3 regions of the Pantoea sp. X-Soil-ISGK-421 genome follow, and region 2 is predicted to be linked to each of the others. Evidence: predicted binding sites of a transcription regulator. Region 2 holds the regulator's gene; each other region holds the start of a gene.

Region 1 (7,644 bases), 450 kb from region 2:
GCTCTTCACCTGATGCAGATGCACATCCATCTGCGGATAAGGAATGCCGATGCCGTTCGCATCCAGCGCACGCTTGAAGTTTTTCATCAGATCCCAGTAGACGTTTTGCAGATCGCTGCTTTTGCTCCAGCAACGCACCACAAAGTTAAGTGATGAGGCCGCCAATTCATTCAGGCCGATCTGCACGCCAAGGTCTTGCAGCACGCGATCGTCCGCATCAACCACTTCACGTAACAGGCTAATGACCTGATCGACATCCGCATCGTAAGCCACGCCAATAATAAACTCGTTACGACGGATGGGTTCGCGTGAGTAGTTAACGATGTTTCCGGCAATAATTTTACCGTTTGGCACCACCACAATTTTGCCATCAGCACTTTTCAACGTGGTGGAGAAAATCTGTACGTTCTGCACGGTACCCATTACGCCGCCGAGATCGACAAACTCACCGGTTTTGAATGGACGGAAGGTCACCAGCAGCACGCCAGCCGCGAGGTTCGACAGCGAACCCTGCAACGCCAAACCCACCGCTAAACCGGCGGCACCCAGCACGGCGATCACCGAAGCGGTCTGCACCCCGACTCGTCCCAGTGCGGCAATGATAGTGAAGGCGATAACGCCGTAGCGCACCATCGCAGAGAGGAAATCCGCGACGGTGGCATCAATGTGACGTGCCAACAGTACGCGGTTAATCGCATTAGAGATGATGCGAGCGATGAACATACCGATGATGATGGTAATAATCGCCGCCACAATATTCACCGCATAGCTCAGGATCAGCGCCTGATTGCGTACCAGCCATCCACCAGCACTGTTAATGCCATCAACGACATTTAAGTCTTCCATTTGTAAGCCCTGTTATTGAGTTTCCCGCGGGAAAATGCAAAAAACTGCCAGATTGACTCCGACACTCCGAATACAAGGGTAAACAAAAATAAGGCGAAGCGCCAAAATTGGCCTGAATTCGTGGGATTTTCCGGATGAGACGCATAAAAAAAAGGCCCTTTCGGGCCTTTTTTGTACTGTAAGGAAAAATTACAGTACGTCGACAGCGTTAAGCTCTTTGAAAGCTTGTTCCAGGCGAACAACCATTGAAGCCTGAGCAGAACGCAGCCAAACGCGTGGATCGTAGTATTTCTTGTTCGGGCTATCTACGCCGTTCGGGTTGCCCAGCTGAGCTTGCAGATAGTCTTCGTTCTTTTTGTAGTACTGCAGAATACCGTCCCATGTTGCCCATTGGGTGTCGGTATCGATGTTCATCTTGATTACGCCGTAACCAATAGACTCTTCGATTTCTGCAGCAGAAGAACCGGAACCACCGTGGAACACGAAGTCCAGCGCGTTGTGCGGCAGATTGTGTTTCTTAGTCACGTATTCCTGAGAATCACGCAGGATGGTCGGGGTCAGTTTCACGTTGCCTGGCTTGTACACGCCGTGCACGTTACCGAATGAAGCGGCAATGGTGAAACGTGGGCTGATTTTGCTCAGCTCGGTGTACGCGTAATCAACGTCTTCTGGCTGGGTGTACAGCGCAGATGCGTCCATGTGGCTGTTGTCCACGCCGTCTTCTTCGCCGCCGGTGCAACCCAGTTCGATTTCCAGCGTCATATCCAATTTAGCCATGCGCGCCAGGTACTTAGAAGAGATCTCGATATTCTCTTCCAGTGACTCTTCAGACAGGTCAATCATGTGAGAAGAGAACAGCGGCTTGCCGGTTTTCTTAAAGTGCTCTTCACCCGCGTCCAGCAGACCGTCGATCCACGGCAGCAGTTTCTTGGCGCAGTGGTCGGTGTGCAGAATGACTGGCACGCCATACTGTTCAGCCATCAGATGCACATGGTAAGCACCGGCGATAGCACCGAAGATTGCTGCGCCCTGTGGTTTGTCGGTTTTGAAGCCTTTACCGGCGATGAAGGCAGCACCACCATTGGAGAACTGAACGATGACCGGCGCTTTCACCTTGGCCGCAGCTTCCAATACTGCATTGATGGAGTCCGTGCCGACGCAGTTAACTGCTGGCAGAGCGAATTTGTTCTCTTTCGCTACCTGGAAAATTTTCTGAACGTCGTCACCAGTGACAACGCCGGGTTTTACGAAATCAAAAATTTTAGACATGGTTGTGTCCCGTTTCGTTACCGTTCATCCCCAACAGGGGATTGCGATTTGATTGCCCAACACAGGGCAAGCTTTCAGGCGACGCCAAAGCGCCGCCCCCAAAGAGTTACTGCTTAGCGCGCTCTTCCAGCATAGCAACTGCTGGCAGTTTTTTGCCTTCCACGAATTCGAGGAATGCGCCGCCGCCGGTAGAGATATAAGAGATCTTATCTTCGATACCGAACAGATCGATAGCAGCCAGGGTATCGCCGCCACCCGCAACAGAGAACGCATCGCTATCGGCGATAGCATTCGCCACAATTTCGGTGCCTTTACGGAAGTTCGGGAACTCGAACACGCCAACCGGACCGTTCCACAGAATGGTTTTTGCGCCTTTCAGGATGGCAGCCATTGCCTGAGCGGTTTCGTCACCGAAGTCCATAATCTCTTCGTTATCCGCTACTTCGGAAACCTTTTTCACGGTTGCCGGTGCAGTTTCAGAGAATTCCGTGCCTACGCGAGAATCGGTAGGAACCGGAATGCCGTGCTCATCACGCAGCTTTTTCGCGGCTTCAACGAAGTCTGGCTCGTACAGAGATTTACCGACGTTATTGTCGATAGCCACGAAGGTGTTCGCGATACCGCCGCCGACGATTACGGTGTCAGCAATCTTCACCAGCGACTGCAGGACATCAAATTTGGTAGAGACTTTAGAACCGCCAACCACAGCAACCAGCGGACGTTCTGGGTTGCTCATCACTTTACCCAGCGCTTCCAGCTCAGCTGACAACAGCGGACCGGCACAGGCGATAGGAGCGAATTTGGCCACGCCATGGGTAGACGCCTGAGCGCGGTGCGCAGTACCGAAGGCATCCATTACGAAGACGTCGCACAGTGCAGCATATTTCTTCGACAGGCCTTCTTCGTCTTTCTTCTCGCCTTTGTTAAAGCGCACGTTTTCCAGCACCACCAGTTCGCCAGCGCCCACTTCCACGCCGTCGAGGTACTCTTTCGCCAGGGTCACGTTGGTGCCGTTCAGTTTTTCTTTCAGGTAGTTAACAACCGGCAGCAGGGAGAACTCTTCGTTGTATTCACCTTCGGTCGGACGACCCAGGTGAGAGGTAACCATCACTTTCGCGCCCTGTTTCAACGCCGCTTCGATGGTAGGCAGAGAAGCACGAATACGTGCATCTGACGTCACTTTCCCTTCTTTCACTGGCACGTTGAGATCGGCACGGATCAGAACGCGTTTACCAGCAAGATCCAGATCGGTCATCTTAATTACAGACATGGTGAACCCTCTCGTTGACTCTCATAAGTTTTGCCAGACGCAGTCCGCGTCTTACCTGAAACCGCTTGCGGCCATTGCTAACGTGGTGTCGATCATACGGTTAGCAAAGCCCCATTCGTTGTCACACCAAACCAGCGTTTTGATAAGGTGATGACCACTGACCCGCGTTTGCGTGCCATCGACTATGGCACTGTGCGGATCATGGTTAAAATCTACTGAGACTAACGGTAATTCCGTATAGTCAACTATACCACGAAACGCCCCTTCTGACGCGTTTTGCAGCAACGTATTGACCTCACACGCCTTCACCGCTTCGCGCACAGACACGCTCAAATCAATGGCTGTCACGTTGATAGTAGGCACGCGCACGGCAATCGCTTCAAAGCGATCGTTAAATTTCGGAAAAATACGGGTAATGCCAGCAGCAAGACGCGTATCTACCGGAATGATCGATTGGCTGGCAGCGCGCGTACGGCGCAAGTCGCTGTGATAAGCGTCAATCACCTGTTGATCGTGCATCGCCGAGTGAATGGTGGTCACAGTGCCCGACTCAATGCCAAAGGCGTCATCCAGCAACTTGATCACCGGGATAATGCAGTTGGTGGTGCAGGATGCGTTGGAGACAATGCAGTCAGTTTGTTTAAGAGCTTGTTCGTTTACGCCGAACACGACGGTGGCATCGAGATCGTTGCCGCCCGGATGCGAGAACAACACTTTCTTCGCACCCGCCTGCAAATGGGCTTCGCCATCAGCACGACTGCCGTACACGCCGGTACAATCCAGCACGATATCGACATTCAGTTCGCGCCACGGCAGCACATCAATTTCCGCCTGATGCAGGATGCGAATGGTGTCGTCGCCAACAAACAGCAGATCGCGTTCCTGGCGCACATCAAGGGCAAAACGTCCGTGGCTGGTGTCGTACTTCAGCAGATGCGCCATACCGGCGGCGTCTGCCAATTCGTTAATGGCGACCACGGTGATTTCAGCCCGGCGACCGGTTTCATACAGGGCACGTAATACGTTACGCCCGATACGACCAAAACCATTTATTGCTACGCGAACGGTCATCTCTACCTTCAACAACACCAGAAAAACGTGCCGATTAGCCTGAGCGTTTCACACCTTTTTGTACAGGGAATTATTACCTGTACACTCCGGAAAGCCACACGGTCTCGCTCACGACTGAAACGGTTCAGCTAGAGTAATGCAAGAGAGGAATAACGGGAATGATTGCGATCAAATGAGTGGCAGAATATTGGATCTGCGTCACAAATTTTGCCTTGATGAATTATTACTACAGGAATAATTGAACCGTTTCAGGTCAGATACCCGTGCACTGCAGATGTGCGCGATGAATCGCGCCGCTACAGGCGGTGCATAACCGGTAGCGGCGCAATTTATTGCGCAAAAATTACAGAATCGATTTCGCCGTTTTAACCACGTTCTCAACGGTGAAGCCAAACTCTTTGAACAGCTGATCCGCCGGCGCTGACTCACCGAAGGTGGTCATGCCGACGATCGCGCCGTTCAGGCCGGTGTATTTGGACCAGTAATCTGCGATACCCGCTTCAATCGCCACGCGCGCCGCCACCGCTTTCGGCAGCACGGATTCACGGTACGCCGCGTCCTGCTTGTCGAAGGCGTCGGTGGAAGGCATGGAGACCACGCGCACCTTGCGGCCTTCTGCCGTCAGCTGCTCGTAAGCGCTCACCGCCAGTTCCACTTCCGAACCGGTGGCGATCAGGATCAGCTCCGGCGTGCCGCTGCTGTCCTTCAGCACGTAACCGCCGCGCGCCACGTTAGCCAGCTGCTCAGCGGTACGATCCTGCTGCGCCAGGTTCTGACGCGAGAAGATCAGCGCCGACGGGCCGTCAACGCGTTCGATGGCGTATTTCCACGCCACCGCCGATTCAACCTGGTCGCACGGGCGCCAAAGGCTCATGTTTGGCGTCACGCGCAGGCTGGCCATCTGCTCAACCGGCTGGTGCGTCGGGCCATCTTCGCCCAGACCAATGGAGTCGTGGGTGTAGACCATAATCTGACGGATTTTCATCAGCGCGGCCATGCGTGCGGCGTTGCGCGCGTACTCGACGAACATCAGGAAGGTGGCGGTGTACGGCAGGAAGCCGCCGTGCAGCGCCAGACCGTTGGCAATCGCGGTCATACCGAACTCGCGCACGCCGTAATGGATGTAGTTGCCCGCCGCGTCTTCGTTGATTGGCTTCGAGCCGGACCACATGGTGAGGTTGCTTGGCGCAAGGTCAGCGGAGCCGCCCAGGTATTCCGGCAGGATTTTACCAAAGGCTTCGATGGCGTTCTGCGAGGCTTTACGGCTGGCGATTTTCGCCGGGTTGGCCTGCAGCTGCTCAATGAACTTCTGCGACTCGCTGGCCCAGTTTTCTGGCAGCGCGTTGTTGACGCGACGCTTGAACTCCGCGGCCAGCGCCGGATGCGCAGCGGCGTAGGCGGCAAACTTTTTGTCCCACGCGGACTCTTTCGCCTGGCCGGCTTCTTTGGCGTCCCACTGCGCGTAGATGTCGGAAGGAATTTCAAACGGACCGTGGTTCCAGCCCAGCTGCTTGCGGGTCAGCGCGATTTCATCGGCACCCAGCGGCGCGCCGTGCGAATCGTGCGTACCGGCTTTGTTCGGCGAGCCGAAGCCAATCACGGTTTTGCACATCAGCAGTGAAGGCTTATCGGACACCGCTTTGGCTTCTTCAACGGCTTTCCTGATGGCTTCTGCATCGTGACCGTCCACGCCGCGCACCACGTGCCAGCCGTAGGCTTCAAAGCGTTTGGCGGTGTCGTCGGTGAACCAGCCGTCGACGTGACCGTCGATGGAGATGCCGTTGTCGTCATAGAAGGCCACCAGTTTGCCCAGCTTCAGGGTGCCGGCGATGGAGCACACCTCGTGCGAGATGCCTTCCATCATGCAGCCGTCGCCCATAAACACGTAGGTGTTATGGTCTACGATGTCATGACCCGGACGGTTGAACTGCGCCGCCAGCGTGCGCTCAGCGATGGCGAAACCGACCGCGTTAGCGATGCCCTGACCCAGCGGGCCGGTGGTAGTTTCAACGCCCGCGGTGTAGCCGTATTCCGGGTGGCCTGGAGTTTTAGAGTGCAGCTGACGGAAGTTCTGCAGTTCGCTCATTGGCAGATTGTAGCCGGTGAGGTGCAGCAGGCTGTAAATCAGCATTGAGCCGTGACCGTTCGACAGCACGAAGCGGTCGCGATCTGCCCACAGCGGGTTAGTAGGGTTATGGTTCAGGAAGTCACGCCATAGCACTTCGGCGATGTCCGCCATGCCCATCGGGGCACCCGGATGTCCCGAATTGGCTTTCTGTACTGCATCCATACTTAACGCGCGAATGGCGTTGGCAAGCTCTTTACGAGAGGGCATCTTCTACTCCAGGTCGGATTAATGCTCCGCCACGCTTAACTTATTGTAATTAATCAGTTATAAGGCGAAGCGAGAAAAAAGTCGCACATCAATGTACATGAACATAAGGGCAAAAGTACATGCATCAGGGTGCTAAATAGCGGGTAAACGGTTGCATTTCCGGGCTTGTCTGCTAGCCATTGCACAATATGCGAGCTATAACCAAAGCGTTTAAACATCTGCGACTGTTTCAGGTGTTTGTTTTCTTTACCTTGTTACCTAAAGGATGCTGATATGAAAATGAGAGCCACCATCGTTGCTCTGGGAATGGCTTCGCTACTTAGCGGCTGTGAAGGAATGGATAATAACGCGCTGCTGCAATCCGGTGCGCAGGCTTACCAGGCCTATGCATTAAATGACTCACAGGTGAAGGCGTTAAGCGACCAATCCTGTGCGCAGATGGACAAAGATAATCAGGTTGCTCCCGCCAACAGTGAATATCAGCAGCGCCTGAATAAAATCGCCGCTGCACTGGGCGACAACATTAATGGCGTACCCGCCAACTACAAGGTGTATCAAACCAAAGACGTTAATGCGTGGGCGATGGCAAATGGCTGTATCCGCGTCTATAGCGGTTTAATGGATATGATGACCGACAACGAAGTGGAAGGCGTACTCGGCCATGAAATGGGGCACGTTGCGCTAGGACACACGCGAAAAGCGATGCAGGTGGCACTTACCACCACCGCGACACGCACTGCAGCAGCATCCGTTGGCGGCGTGATTGGCTCGCTGTCGCAGTCGCAGTTGGGTGAAATGGGTGAGAAATTAGTGAATGCGCAATTCTCGCAAACTCAGGAATCACAGGCCGATG
Region 2 (7,644 bases):
CACTGTTTCACGGGTTTTGAACCAAAATCCCGGCGTGCGCCCGGATACGCGTGCCAAAGTGCTGGCAGCCATCGACATCTGCGACTATCAGCCCAATTTGCTGGCGCGCCAGTTGCGCACCGCGCAAAGCCATATGTTGTTAGTGTTGATCCCCGACATTACCAATCCCTTCTGCTCGCGTGTGGTTCAAGGCATTGAGGCGGAAGCGGAAGCGCAGGGTTACCACATTCTGTTGTGCAACTCAGGATCACAGCTGCGACGCGAAGCGGCCTATATTGCGCTGCTCACCGGCAAGGTGGTGGATGGCGTGATCACCATGGACGCGGCCGGCTGTTTGCAGGAGCTGAAAGCGCTGATTGGCGATGCGCCTTGGGTGCAGTGCGCGGAATACGATCCATCGATCGAAGCGTCCAGCGTGACGATTGATAATAAAGAAGCGGCTTTCGAAACCGTGCGTTATCTGGCGGGGAAAGGCCGCCGCCGTATTGCACTCGTGAACTGCGATATGCGCTACCTCTACTCTCATCAGCGTGAAGAAGGTTATCGCGCGGCGTTGGAGCAGTTGGATCTTACGTGGGGAGGCGTGGCCTACGCCGAGAATATCACCTGCGAAGCGGGCAGCGCGGCATTACGTGAACTGCTGTCGCAGCCGGAACGTCCTGATGCCGTGTTTGCGGTCTCTGATGTATTGGCTGTCGGCGTCATCCACGCAGCGTTGGAAGCGGGGTTACGCGTACCAGAGGATTTAGCGGTGGTGGGATTTGATGGTATCAACTTTACCAGCAGCCTGAATCCGCCGCTGACGACCATTGAGCAGCCAATGAATCACATGGGGGCACGCAGCGTGCAATTGCTGCTGCAGCGCATCCGGCAGCCGAACTCACCGGTGGTGCAGGAAGTGTTGCCGTGGAAGCGCGTAGAACGCGCTTCCAGTTAACTCAGCGCCAAATCAGCAACACGCACGCGGCAGTGAGTAAACCCATCGCCAGATTGAAGATTTTCCACGCGCGTGGGCTGCGCAGCAGACGTCCAATCAGCGAGCCAAAGCCCATCCAAATCACGCCAGAGACCACGTTCACCAGCGCCATGCCGATGCTGATCGCCACCACCGAATGCAGATATTCGCTGCCTGCCAGGCTAAAGCTCGCCACCGCACCCAGCGCCATCAGCCAGGCTTTCGGGTTGATCAGCTGCAGCAAACCGCCTTGCCAGAACGGCATTTGCTTCACCGTAACCTCATCGGTTTCCAGCTTTTCATACTCGGCGGTGGCGATTTTCCACGCCAGCCACAGGAGATAAAGGCTACCGGCAATTTTCAGGATCAGATGCAGTGAAGGATAAAGCAGGATAAGACCGCCAATGCCAAATGCCACCATCAGCAACATGACTTGCATGCCGATCATGATACCAATGAGCAGCGGAAGGGTGCGCAGGAAGCCAAAATTAGCACCCGAGGCCGTAAGTAACATATTATTGGGCCCGGGCGTGATGGCCGCGACCCAGAGAAAACCTAACATTGATAAAAAAAGACTCAGTTCCATGTATATTCGGGTGCTCCTCACCCAGTAAAGCGAACAACCCATCGAAGCTATCAGCGACTTATGCATCAGACAAGCCTTTACCCAAGCTATTTTGATCGCCCCAGCGGCGAGCGCTTTAAACCACTGCGCGGATTCACTAACGCGCATCTGCAAACGCTGCTGCCGCGCATTCTACGTCGCCGCGTTACCTTACGTCCGCACTGGCAGCGTCTTGACCTGCCGGACGGCGATTTTGTTGATTTAGCGTGGAGTGAAGACCCGGCGCAGGCGCGTCATAAGCCGCGCATGGTGATGTTTCACGGTCTGGAAGGCAGCTTTCGCAGTCCCTACGCGCACGGCCTGATGCAGGCGTGTCAAGCGCGTGGCTGGCTGGCGGTGGTAATGCACTTCCGCGGCTGCAGCGGCGAACCGAACCGCTTAAAGCGCATCTATCACTCCGGTGAAACCGAAGACGCAACCTACTTTCTTAACTGGCTGCAGCGCGAATGGGGCACCGTGCCAACCGCCGCCGTCGGCGTATCCCTGGGCGGCAACATGCTCGCTTGCCTGCTGGGTCAGCAAGGTCACGATGTACCGATTGATGCGGCCATTGCCATCTCGGCGCCGCTGGCGCTCGAGCCATGCAGCACCAAACTGGATGTCGGCTTCTCGCGTTTCTATCAGCACTATTTGCTGACGCGGCTGAAGAAAAACGCCACGCGTAAATTACACGCCTGGCCCGGCACGTTGCCGGTCGATCTCGCCCAACTGCGCGCTTTTCGCCGCTTACGCGAATTTGATGATGCGATAACCGCACGTGCGCACGGTTTTATTGACGCGAACGACTATTATCAACGTGCCAGCGCGATGCCGCTGCTGACCGGCGTGCGTAAACCGCTGCTGATTATTCATGCGCAAGACGATCCCTTTATGACCGATGCGGTTATTCCGCAACCTGACCAGCTTTCAGCATCGATTCAGTATCAACTGACGCAGCAAGGCGGCCACGTTGGCTTTGTCGGCGGCACCTTGCTTAAACCGAAAATGTGGCTGGAACAGCGCGTACCCGATTGGCTCTCAACGTATCTGGATGTGTAATTGTGATTATTCCCTGGCAAGAACTCGAAGCGGACACGCTGGAAAACCTGATTGAAACCTTTGTGTTACGCGAAGGTACTGATTATGGCGAGCAGGAACGCAGTTTACTGCAAAAAGTTGCCGACGTGCGCCGCCAGCTGGAGCGTGGCGATGTGGTGCTGGTGTGGTCGGAACTGCATGAATCCATCAATATCATGCCAAAAGGTGAATTCCGCGGCTGATGCACCCCGCGGCAATTCGTGGTAACAATGCTCATCGCCGGACCTCACAGGGAGCTCTGTTATGTCAGCCAGGCATCCAATTATTGCCGTTACCGGTTCCAGCGGCGCCGGAACCACTACCACCAGCCTTGCCTTCCGTAAGATTTTCCAGCAGCTGAATTTGCATGCAGCGGAAGTAGAAGGCGACAGTTTCCATCGCTTCACGCGTCCGGAAATGGACATGGCGATCCGCAAGGCGCGCGATCTGGGTCGCCATATCAGTTACTTCGGCCCGGAAGCCAACGACTTCGGCTTGCTTGAGCAGACGTTCAGGCATTACGGCCAAACCGGTTTGGGCGAATCGCGTAAATATTTGCACACATACGACGAAGCCGTGCCGTGGAATCAGGTGCCGGGCACTTTCACCCCCTGGCAACCGCTGCCGGAGAACACTGATGTGCTGTTCTATGAAGGCTTGCACGGCGGCGTGGTCACGCAGCAGCAAAATGTCGCAGAGCATGTCGATTTGCTGGTTGGCGTAGTCCCGATTGTTAATCTTGAGTGGATTCAGAAGCTGGTGCGCGACACGGGCGAGCGCGGTCATTCGCGTGAGGCGGTGATGGATTCGGTGGTGCGTTCGATGGAGGATTACATCAACTTCATCACGCCACAGTTCTCACGCACCCACATTAACTTCCAGCGTGTGCCAACCGTTGATACGTCCAACCCATTTGCGGCACGCGAAATTCCGTCGCTCGACGAAAGTTTCGTAGTGATTCATTTCCGCGGTCTGGAAGGCATCGCGTTCCCCTATCTCCTGTCGATGATTCAGGGATCGTTTATCTCCCACATCAATACGCTGGTGGTGCCGGGCGGAAAAATGGGACTGGCGATGGAGCTGATTATGCTACCGCTGGTGCAGCGACTCATTGAAGGGAAGCGGATTGAGTGAGTGTCATTGGTCGCCATGAATGGCGACCCTACGAAATGAGAGCGTTTTGTAGGGTGCGCATTAATGCGCACCTGCCAGCATTAAAGCGCGATCACTTCGTAGCTATGCGTAATTTCCACGCCTTTGCCCAGCATGATCGCCACCGAGCAATATTTTTCCGCTGACAAATCAACAGCGCGTGAAACCGCCTTGTCGCTCAACGCTTTGCCGCTGACGATGAAGTGGAGATTGATGTGGGTAAAAATACGTGGCGCTTCTTCCCGACGTTCTGAAGTGAGTTTCACTTCGCAATCGGCGACATCGCTGCGCCCTTTTTGCAGGATCGACACCACATCAATAGCGCTACAACCGCCCGCCGCCATCAGCACCATCTCCATTGGACTTGGCGCTTTATCACCGGAATTACCGTCCATTAATACCTGATGGCCGGATGAGGATTCTCCGAGAAAGGTCAAACCTTCCACCCATTTCACTCGTGCCTGCATTATTCTTTCTCCTGAAGAGGCGGTTTTGCCGCCAGAGTACGCTTTCACCTGACAAACAGCAATCCAGAGTAATCCCCCTTCTGCTGAAGCGAGACAACACAAGACAGCTCGCTAAAGCTGTGCTACAAACAGTGCTGAAAATATTTTCGTCATTACAGACGAAGGCGGGAAGAATCAAAAGCGTAGCTTAAGAGTCCACCCGGAATAATTTTTCCTTTACTGGAAACGCTCGACGATTAAACCGCCTGACAGGGAAAAATGCCCCCTGTATTTTGGGCACGATTACAACAGAGGATAATAGCGAATGGTTCTCGGCAAACCGCAAACAGACCCTACACTCGAATGGTTCCTGTCCCATTGCCATATTCACAAATATCCATCCAAAAGCACGCTCATCCATCAGGGTGAGAAAGCGGAAACGCTGTACTACATCGTGAAAGGTTCCGTAGCGGTACTGATTAAAGATGAAGAAGGCAAAGAGATGATTCTCTCCTATCTCAATCAGGGAGATTTTATCGGCGAACTCGGTCTTTTCGAAGAAGGCCAGGAACGCAGTGCTTGGGTGCGTGCGAAGTCTGCCTGCGAAGTGGCTGAAATTTCATACAAAAAATTCCGTCAGCTGATTCAGGTAAACCCGGATATTTTAATGCGACTTTCGTCGCAAATGGCGCGTCGTCTGCAAGTGACATCTGAGAAAGTGGGCAACCTTGCCTTCCTCGATGTGACCGGACGTATCGCGCAAACGCTGCTAAATCTGGCCAAACAGCCAGATGCGATGACTCACCCGGACGGGATGCAAATCAAAATCACCCGTCAGGAGATTGGTCAGATCGTGGGCTGCTCACGCGAAACCGTGGGTCGTATCCTGAAAATGCTGGAAGATCAGAATCTGATCTCCGCACACGGTAAAACCATCGTCGTTTACGGCACCCGCTAATTTCTTCTCACCCACGGCGTGATGGCAACATCGCGCCGTTTCTATTTGCGATGAGCTGATGTGGCGCCGAATCATCTATCATCCTGAAGTTAACTATGCGCTGCGGCAAACGCTGGTGCTGTGCCTGCCTGTGGCTCTCGGCTGGCTGTTTGGCGATCTGCAAAAAGGTCTGCTGTTCTCGTTAGTGCCTGCCTGTTGCAATATGGCGGGGCTGGATACGCCGCACAAACGCTTCTTCAAACGCCTGATTGTAGGGGGTTCGCTGTTTGCCACCGGCAGTTTCCTGATGCAAATCCTCACCGCGTACCAAATTCCGCTGCCGCTGATTTTGCTGGCGCTGCCGCTGCTGATTGGCGTGACCGGTGAAATCGGCCCACTGCATGCGCGCCTGCTCCCCGCGACGTTAATCGCCGCCATCTTTACGCTCAGTTTAGTGGGACGCATGCCGATGTGGGTGCCGCCGCTGCTCTACATAGGCGGCACGCTGTGGTACGGCTTGTTCAACTGGTTCTGGTTCTGGCTGTGGAAAGAGCAGCCGATGCGCGAATCGCTTAGCCTGCTGTTCCGTGAGCTGGCCGATTATTGCGATGCCAAATACACCTTACTGACGCAGTTGACCGATCCGGAAAAAGCGCTGCCCCCCCTGCTGGCACGCCAGCAAAAGGCGGTCGATCTCATCACGACCTGCTACCAGCAAATGCACATGTTGTCGGCCAGCCGTGATAACAGCCACAAACGTCTGACACGCGCTTTTCAGGTGGCGCTGGATTTACAGGAACACATCTCGGTGAGTTTGCATCAGCCCGAAGAGGTGCAAAAGCTCGTGGAGGAGAGCCACGCCGAAGCGGTGATTCGCTGGAACGCCAAAATCATCTCAGCCCGGCTGCGCGTGCTGGCCGATGCGATCCTCTACCATCAATTACCCGATCGTTTTCACATGGAGAAACAGCTCGGCGCGCTGGAGAAAATTGCGCGCCAGCATCCGGATAATCCGGTCGGCAACTTCTGCCTGTATCACTTCAGTCGCATCGCCCGCGTGTTGCGCACGCAGAAGCCACTCTACACACGTGACCTGATGGCCGATCGCCAGCGCCGTTTGCCGCTGTTGCCGGCGTTGCGCAGTTATCTGTCGTTCAAATCTTCCGCGTTACGCACCGCCGCTCGTTTCGCCGTGATGCTGATGTTTGGCAGCGCGTTGGCGCTGTTCTTCAACATTCCCAAACCTTACTGGATTCTGATGACCATCATGTTCGTCAGCCAGAACGGCTACAGCGCGACACGCGTGCGTATTCAGCACCGTGCGCTGGGCACCTTTGCGGGTTTGCTGATCGCTGCCGCCTCGCTACAGCTGGCGGTGCCGGAATCGATCACGCTGCTGTTTATGCTGGGGATCACGCTGGCAAGTTATCTGATCACGCGGAAATATTATGGCTGGTCGATGATTGGCTTCACCGTCACCGCAGTGTATTCGCTGCAGCTGCTGTCACTTAACGGCGCGCAATTTTTACTGCCACGCATGATGGATACCCTGATGGGCTGTTTGATTGCCTTCGCCGGGATGATTTGGTTGTGGCCGCAGTGGCAAAGCGGGCTGCTGCGCAAGAACGCACACGATGCGCTGGAAGCGTATCAGGATGCCTTGCGACTGTTGCTGGGACCGGAACAGTCGCCCGAGAAACTGGCTTATCAGCGCATGAAGGTTAATCAGGCGCACAATGCGCTGTTCAACTCATTGAACCAGGCATCGAGCGAGCCGGGCTTTAACCTGCAATATCTAAAAGATATGCGCATGTGGGTAACGCACAGTCAGTTCATTGTCGAGCATATTAACGCCATGACGATCCTGGCGCGCGAACACACCATGTTGACGGCGAAGCTGGCAGAACGTTATCTGCAATCCTGTGAAATCGCGCTGCAGCGTTGTCAGCAGCGGCTGGCATATGACGGGCCGGGCAACGACAGTAATATTCTGGAGGCGCCGGAGAATCTTAATGAAGGGCCGGTGACGATTGTCGAACAGCATGTGAAGCGGATCTTGCAGCACCTTAACGTCATGCACACCATCTCTTCACTGGCGTGGAGCCAGCGACCGCATCATGGTCGCTGGCTCAAGGTGTTACGTCCTAAAGCGGATTAAGCGGCCAGTACCTTTTCAATCGCGCGGGCGAAACGCGTCATGCCTTCGGCGATATCGGTAGGTTCAATCACCAGTGACGGCACAAAACGAATCACATCGGTGCCCGCAGTGAGAATCATCAGCCCTTCCGCTGCGCAAGCGTTGAGAATGTCACGCGCTTTGCTGGCAAACTGCGGCTTCAGCGCGGCCCCCATCAGCAGACCTTTGCCGCGAATCTCGCTAAAGATAGCGAATTTGCTGTCGATGGCTTGCAGCGCTTCAACAAATTGCTGACGACGTGCTTCTACACCTGCCAGCACTTGCGGCGTGTTGATG
Region 3 (7,644 bases), 1.1 Mb from region 2:
AGAAGTGACCACCGCCACGCCAGCCAGTTGGGCCGCTTTGCCCACTTCGATGGCAATCAGTTTTGAAACACCCTGAATGTCTTTGATTTCCGGCAGAACCGGGCCTTCGCCATCGTTCACCAGCGGCGAGCAGTCGGCCAGGGCACGGCTGGCCGTCATCAGCATCGAATCTGTTACGCGACTCGCGCCTGCAGCGATGACACCCAAACCAATGCCAGGGAAGATATACGAGTTGTTGCACTGGGCGATCGGATAGGTTTTCCCCTTCCAGGTCACCGGCGAGAACGGGCTGCCGGTGGCAACCAGCGCGGCACCATCGGTCCAGGCGATGATATCAGCTGGCGTCGCTTCAACGCGTGAAGTCGGGTTCGACAGCGGCATAACGATTGGACGCTTGGTGTGCTTGTGCATCTCGCGAATAATCTCTTCGGTGAACAGGCCAGGTTGACCTGATACGCCAATCAGAATATCCGGCTTGGCGTTGCGCACCACGTCGAGCAGAGAAATTGAGTCGCTACTGGTGTCCCAATCTTTTAAGTTTTCGCTCTTCTGCACCAGCTTGCTCTGGAAATTGAGCAGGTTCGGCAGTTTGTCGGTCAGCAGACCAAATCGGTCCACCATCATCACGCGGCCACGCGCTTCATCATCGCTCAACCCTTCCGACTTCATCTGCGCGATGATCTGCTCGGCGATACCGCAACCGGCAGAACCGGCACCGAGGAACACCACTTTCTGTTCGCACAGGCGGCTGCCGGCGGCGCGGCTAGCGGCGATCAGGGTGCCGACGGTCACCGCGGCGGTGCCTTGAATATCATCATTGAAGCAGCAAATCTCATCGCGATAACGTTCCAGCAGCGGCATGGCGTTTTTCTGCGCGAAGTCCTCGAACTGCAACAGCACGTTCGGCCAGCGACGGTTCACTGCCTGGATGAACTCGTTAACGAACGCTTCGTACTCATCGCCGGTAATACGCGGATGACGCCAGCCCATGTAGAGCGGGTCGTTCAGCAGCTGCTGGTTGTTGGTGCCGACATCCAGCACCACTGGCAGGGTGTAAGCCGGGCTGATGCCACCACACGCGGTATACAACGACAGTTTACCGATTGGGATGCCCATGCCACCGATGCCTAAGTCGCCGAGGCCAAGAATACGCTCGCCATCGGTAACTACGATCACTTTCACATTCTGCTTGGTGGCATTCTGCAGCATGTCTTCAATACGGTCGCGGTTGTTGTAAGAGATGAACACGCCGCGCGCGCGACGGTAGATTTCTGAGAAGTGTTCACACGCCGCGCCAACTGTTGGGGTATAGATGATCGGCATCATCTCTTCCAGATGATTGTCGAGCAGGCGGTAGAACAGGGTTTCGTTGGTATCCTGGATGTTGCGCAGATAGACATGCTTGTCGTTATTGTTTTTGAAATCCAGGAACTGGCGCCAGGCACGTTCGGCCTGCTCTTCAATGGTCTCTACCGCTTCCGGTAACAGGCCGTTGAGGTTGAATTCGTTACGTTCTTCGAGGGTGAAGGCGCTGCCTTTATTCAACAGCGGAAATTCCAGCAGGATCGGACCCGCATAAGGAATATACAGCGGGCGTTTACTTTCGTAGTCGAGTTCCATGCAGTGCTTGCTCCGGTTGCAGTGTTTTCTGACGTATCGCCGGGAAAAGGTAACGCCAGTCCATCTTGAAGTGAAGAGGTTCTGGCGCCCGATCCTATGAAAATTCCTGCAGATGTACAGCTTTTGTTAACAGAAGGTCACAAAAGCGGTAAAAGGATCACTAAACTGATGTTTTCGAAACTAAAGTAAGTGAGAAATCCTCACATCCCAACGCGGCAAGCGTAGCGCGCGTGGCATCCAGCTGACTCAGCGTACTGCCATGACATTCCGCCAAAACCGCTTGCTGAATAGTGTCCAGCGCTTCGTTGCTCATGTTCATCAAAATCAGTGCGGCTTGTAACGGTGGCAAGCTTGGGTTGAAGGCGGCGTTCTCTGCATAGCGACCGGTAAAGATGCTGCCGCTTTGGCTGCGCAGCGCCACGCCGCTGTAACTTTGACTATAAGGTGCATGACTGTGATTGGCGGCGGCAATGGCGGCCTGTTGCAACGCATCGCCTTCAACAGCAAAACCATGATCGACCGGCGTCAGCAAGCGCTCGGTTATATTCAAATCGGCTGGACCAAACGCATCCGGCAGATAGTCGCCCAGCGTGCTAACGGCGCGTCCCGGCAGGCTGATGCGAATCGCCGTGCCGCTGTTCAGCTCGTTCATAAACTGACGGCAATGTCCGCACGGCGTGTAGTTGACGGTAATCGCCGCCAGTTTCTCTTCTCCGCGCAACCATGCATGGGTAATGGCACTTTGCTCAGCATGGACCGTCTGCTGCAGCGGCGTGTGCAGGAACTCCATGTTGGCGCCGAAGTACCAATGGCCGCTGACGCCGCGCGAAATCGCGCCGACATTAAAATGCGATACGGTTGCCACCGCGCAGCTTGCCGCCAGCGGCAGCAGTTCCAACGCCAGCGCATCATCATCCAGACCGGTAAGCTGTTTCAGTTGTGCGACATCCTGCGGACGCAACACGCCGTGGAAATCCGGCGCATCCATCAGCGGCTGAATCGCCGCTTGCAGCGCGGCGGGCAGGGCGGAAAAAGCAGTAAGGAATCGTGAATGCATGATGTGATGGCCTCAGTTACGCGTTAGCGGCGATGCGCCGCCTGACGTTTTATATGTGATCCAAGTCGCTCTGACAATGTAAGCTGATTGGGTTGTTTCAACTTTGCGAGATCTCTCGCAAGTTTCAGCCCCACCAATGCATTAACAGTGGAAAAAGGAACGGTGCCAGCAACGAGGTGATGATGCCGCAAATGACCAGAGCCAGTGAGCTGAATGCGCCTTCCTGATAATCGATCTCGGCTGCGCGCGCGGTGCCTAATGCGTGTGAGGCATTGCCAATCGCCAATCCGCGCGAAGATTTGTTATTCACCTTAAACAGATTGAGCAGCATATGGCCGAACACTGCGCCCAGCACGCCAGCGATTAACACGCAGATGGCGCTGATGGCGGGAATACCGTGCAGCGATGCGGAGACTGCCATCGCAATCGGCGTAGTGACGGATTTTGGCATAATGGTGGCGGCGATTTCCGGCGTTGCCCCCATCCACAGCGCTATCGCGGTGCCCGACACCATCGCCGTGATGCTGCCGATGAAACAGACGCTGATGATGGTTTTCCAGCGCGCGCGAATCTGATGCATCTGCTCGTACAGCGGCAATGCCAGCGCGACAACCGCCGGTTGCAGCAACTGATTGAGCAGGCTGCTGCCAGCAAAATAGCGCGTATAAGGCAGGTTGGTTAGCAGCAAAATGGGGATGACAATTGCCATCGCCACCAGCAATGGATTGACGATGGAGATATTGATTTTTGCCGCCAGTTTACGCGCCAGGAAATAGGCGAACACGGTCAACGGCAGCGACCACCAGGCATCAATCATGCGGTTTTTCCTCCCGCGGGCGCTGTAATCTTTCCGCACTGAGACCGACAATCAGCAGCACCATAAAGGTACTGACAATGCAGGACACCACAATCGGCCCGAACTGGGCGGTGAGAATATCGGTATAGCTCATCACGCCGACGCTGATCGGAACAAACAGCAGCGCCATATAGCGAATCAGCAAATGGCATCCAGGTTTCACCCATTCAACCGGCAGAATGTGCAGCGCCAGCAGCAGGAACAGCAGCAGCATGCCGATGATGCTGCCGGGAATCGTAATCGGAAGCAGGGAAGATATCCCTATACCGGCGTACAGTGCCGCATAAATAATGGCGAAGGCGCGTACATAGCGCCAACAAGCAGAGAGAACGGCAGGCATGTCAGGCTCCTGTTTTCGTAGCGCTTTATCATACGCATTAAGCCAATAGCGTGCTAGCGATCACAAGAATGTCTAACCTGGTCGCCATGAATGGCGACCCTACATGTATTTCGCTGGATTTTCGTAGGGTGCGCATTCATGCGCACCTTGCTTAAGTGAGCGGCATTACGCCCTAAATGGCGACCCTACAATGCGCCGGATCCATGGGCATAAAAAAGCCGCCCTCAGGCGGCTTGTTAGCTCACTTAACCGGCATACCCGGCACTGCGCCGCTATCAACGGACAGCACAAACAGGTCTTTACCGCCCGGCCCCGCTGACAGCACCATGCCTTCTGAAATACCGAAGCGCATTTTACGCGGCGCGAGGTTAGCAACGATGATGGTCATCTTGCCGACCAGCACGGATGGATCCGGATAGGCTGCGCGAATGCCTGAGAAAATCTGACGTTTCTCGCCGCCCACATCCAGCTCCAGACGCAGCAGCTTGTCGGAGCCTTCCACCAGCTCGGCTTTCTCAATCAGCGCCACACGCATATCGACTTTGGCAAAATCATCGATGGTGATGGTGTCGCCAATCGGTGCATCGGCCAGCGGACCGGTTGCAGCAGGCTTGTTGGCCGCCGCTGCGTCCTCTTTCGAGGCCTCAACCAGTGCCTCAACTTTGGCCATTTCGATACGGCCATACAGCGCTTTGAACGGTGCTACTTCATGGTCCAGCAGCGGTTGCGCAATCGCATCCCAGCTCAGCTCGCTTTGCAGGAAGGCTTCGGTACGTTCGGTCAGCGATGGCAATACCGGCTTCAGCCAGGTCATCAATACGCGGAACAGGTTGATGCCCATTGAGCAAATTGCTTGCAGATCGGCATCACGGCCTTCTTGCTTCGCCACCACCCAAGGTGCCTGCTCATCGACATAGCGGTTAGCCAGATCGGCCAGCGCCATAATTTCACGGATCGCACGGTTATATTCGCGGCTGGCCCAGGCTTCACCGATCTTCTCGGACGCATCAACAAAGGTTTGATACAGCGCTGGATCGGCCAGTTCGCTGGCCAATTTGCCACCAAAGCGTTTAGTCAGGAAGCCCGCGTTACGGGATGCCAGATTCACCACTTTGTTCACCACGTCCGCATTCACGCGCTGTACGAAATCTTCCAGATTCAGGTCGATGTCGTCGATGCGCGAAGAGAGTTTGGCCGCGTAGTAGTAACGCAGGCTGTCGGCATCCAAATGCTGCAACCAGGTGCTGGCTTTAATAAAGGTGCCGCGCGATTTGGACATCTTCGCGCCGTTCACCGTCACATAACCGTGCACGAACAGGTTAGTGGGTTTGCGGAAGTTGCTGCCTTCCAGCATCGCTGGCCAGAACAGGCTGTGGAAATAGACGATGTCTTTACCGATGAAGTGATACAGCTCGGTCGTGGAATCTTTTTTCCAGAACTCGTCAAAATCGATGTTGCCGCGCTTGTCGCACAGGTTTTTGAATGAACCCATGTAACCGATTGGCGCATCCAGCCAGACGTAGAAGTATTTGCCCGGTGCACCAGGAATTTCGAAGCCGAAGTAAGGCGCATCGCGTGAGATATCCCACTGCTGCAAGCCAGACTCGAACCACTCTTGCATCTTATTCGCCACCTGCTCTTGCAGCGCACCTGAGCGCGTCCACGCCTGCAGCATCGCGCTGAAGGACGGCAGATCAAAGAAGAAGTGCTCGGAATCGCGCAGCACCGGCGTCGCGCCAGAAACTACGGATTTCGGGTCAATCAGCTCGGTTGGGCTATAGGTCGCGCTGCACACTTCGCAGTTGTCGCCATACTGATCCGGTGACTTGCATTTCGGGCAGGTGCCTTTGACAAAACGGTCCGGCAGGAACATGCCTTTCTCAGGATCGTACAGCTGCGAAATGGTGCGGTTCTTAATGAAACCGTTCTCTTTCAGACGACCATAAATCAGCTCGGACAGCTGACGGTTTTCATCGCTGTGGGTCGAGTGATAGTTGTCATAGCCGATGTTGAAGCCAGCGAAATCGGTTTCGTGCTCCTGCTTCATCTCGGCGATCATCTGCTCCGGCGCAATCCCCAACTGCTGCGCTTTCAGCATGATTGGCGTACCGTGGGCGTCGTCCGCACAGATGAAGTGAACCTGGTTGCCACGCATTCGCTGGTAACGGACCCAAATGTCAGCCTGAATATGTTCAAGCATGTGACCGAGATGGATTGAACCGTTTGCGTACGGCAGTGCGCACGTTACCAGAATTTTTTTAGCGACTTGAGTCATGATTGCGTAGCGTTCCGTGAGTAAAAAATCGGGGATTGATGTTAACCGAAGCACCCTCTGACGTAAACACAGCAGGACATCCGCGTCACTTTTAGCGCCTATCTGATATTATTGAACAGACACCGCCGCATTCTGGCGTGATGAAAAAACAAGGAGTAGGGATGACTTCACAATCCCAGCAACATCATTCACCTGAAGCGCTGCGTGCATTGGTTATCGGCGTGCTGAGTGACTTTGAACATCCGACGCTGCAACACAACCTCACTACGCTGAAAGCCTTGCGCCACGTGGCGCTGCTGGATGACAAGCTACATATCGAGCTGATCATGCCGTTCGCGTGGGCCAGTGCCTTTGAAGAGTTGAAAGCGCAAACCAGCGCCGAATTGCTGCGTCTAACCGAAGCCAGCGCCATTGACTGGCGCTTGCGCCATGACATTGCCACGCTGAAGCGGGTGAAAAATCATCCGGGTGCCACCGGCGTGAAAAACATCATCGCGGTGAGTTCCGGCAAAGGCGGCGTGGGTAAATCCAGTACCGCCGTGAATATGGCGCTGGCGCTGATTGCCGAAGGGGCGCGCGTGGGGATTCTTGATGCGGATATTTACGGCCCGTCGATTCCCAACATGCTCGGCACCGAAAATCAGCGTCCGACCTCGCCCGATGGCACGCATATGGCACCGATCATGGCGCACGGGCTGGCAACCAATTCGATTGGTTATCTGGTCACCGATGACAACGCCATGGTGTGGCGCGGCCCGATGGCCAGCAAAGCCCTGATGCAACTGCTCAACGAAACCCTATGGCCGGATCTCGATTATCTGATCCTCGATATGCCGCCAGGCACCGGCGATATTCAGCTGACGCTGGCGCAGAATGTGCCGGTGACCGGCGCATTGGTGGTGACGACGCCGCAGGACATTGCGCTGATCGATGCACGTAAAGGGATGGTGATGTTCGAGAAAGTCAGCGTGCCGGTATTGGGCGTGGTGGAGAACATGAGCATGCACATCTGTAGCCAGTGCGGCCACCACGAGCCGATTTTCGGCACCGGCGGCGCGCAGAAGCTGGTGGAAGATTATAACACCCGCTTGTTGGCGCAGCTGCCGCTGCACATGACGCTGCGTGAAGATCTGGATGATGGCGAACCGACCGTGGTGCGCCGTCCTGACAGTGATTTTACCGCGCTCTATCGTCAGTTGGCTGGACGCGTCGCGGCGCAGCTCTATTGGCAGGGTGAAATCATTCCGGGCGACATCGCGTTCCGCGCGGTTTAACGCCGCCCATTTCCGCTGGTGCCAGACGCCAGCGGAAAATGCATCAGCACATATTTTCCCTGCTCGCCTTCTCCGACCGCTTCACGGCGCCAGCCGTGTTTGAGATAAAAATCCAAAGCTGCCTGATTCTGTTGCAGGCATTTCAGCGCGCCCGTTGAGCTAAATCGCGACTGCACTTTTTCTAACAGCGCGCTGCCCACGCCTTGCCCTTGCGCAGCCGGA

The links. The regulator CRP, encoded in region 2, controls carbon source genes, mostly activating them, when cyclic AMP is high. The targets are predictions, from matches to a motif close to ATGTGANNNNNNTCACAT.
Region 1: the regulator CRP is predicted to act here: its motif matches at 4,643-4,660, upstream of epd (erythrose-4-phosphate dehydrogenase).
Region 3: the regulator CRP is predicted to act here: its motif matches at 2,731-2,748, upstream of cdd (cytidine deaminase).

What each region holds. Positions count from the first base shown of each region.
Region 1 covers NZ_AP035979.1:3,281,327-3,288,970, forward strand. The annotation lists gene mscS (small-conductance mechanosensitive channel MscS) at 1-846, opposite strand, end outside; gene fbaA (class II fructose-bisphosphate aldolase) at 1,036-2,115, opposite strand; gene pgk (phosphoglycerate kinase) at 2,222-3,385, opposite strand; gene epd (erythrose-4-phosphate dehydrogenase) at 3,437-4,456, opposite strand; gene tkt (transketolase) at 4,800-6,791, opposite strand; gene loiP (metalloprotease LoiP) at 7,065-7,644, shown strand, end outside.
Region 2 covers NZ_AP035979.1:3,729,220-3,736,863, forward strand. The annotation lists gene AC6I8K_RS17290 (LacI family DNA-binding transcriptional regulator) at 1-937, shown strand, start outside; gene AC6I8K_RS17295 (LysE family translocator) at 939-1,541, opposite strand; gene AC6I8K_RS17300 (hydrolase) at 1,602-2,618, shown strand; gene AC6I8K_RS17305 (YheU family protein) at 2,621-2,839, shown strand; gene AC6I8K_RS17310 (phosphoribulokinase) at 2,901-3,770, shown strand; gene AC6I8K_RS17315 (OsmC family protein) at 3,851-4,255, opposite strand; gene crp (cAMP-activated global transcriptional regulator CRP) at 4,560-5,192, shown strand; gene AC6I8K_RS17325 (YccS/YhfK family putative transporter) at 5,251-7,329, shown strand; gene argD (bifunctional acetylornithine/succinyldiaminopimelate transaminase) at 7,326-7,644, opposite strand, start outside.
Region 3 covers NZ_AP035979.1:2,675,562-2,683,205, reverse strand. The annotation lists gene AC6I8K_RS12495 (NAD-dependent malic enzyme) at 1-1,620, opposite strand, end outside; gene cdd (cytidine deaminase) at 1,781-2,677, opposite strand; gene AC6I8K_RS12485 (CidB/LrgB family autolysis modulator) at 2,802-3,494, opposite strand; gene AC6I8K_RS12480 (CidA/LrgA family protein) at 3,487-3,873, opposite strand; gene metG (methionine--tRNA ligase) at 4,115-6,148, opposite strand; gene apbC (iron-sulfur cluster carrier protein ApbC) at 6,310-7,422, shown strand; gene AC6I8K_RS12465 (GNAT family N-acetyltransferase) at 7,419-7,644, opposite strand, start outside.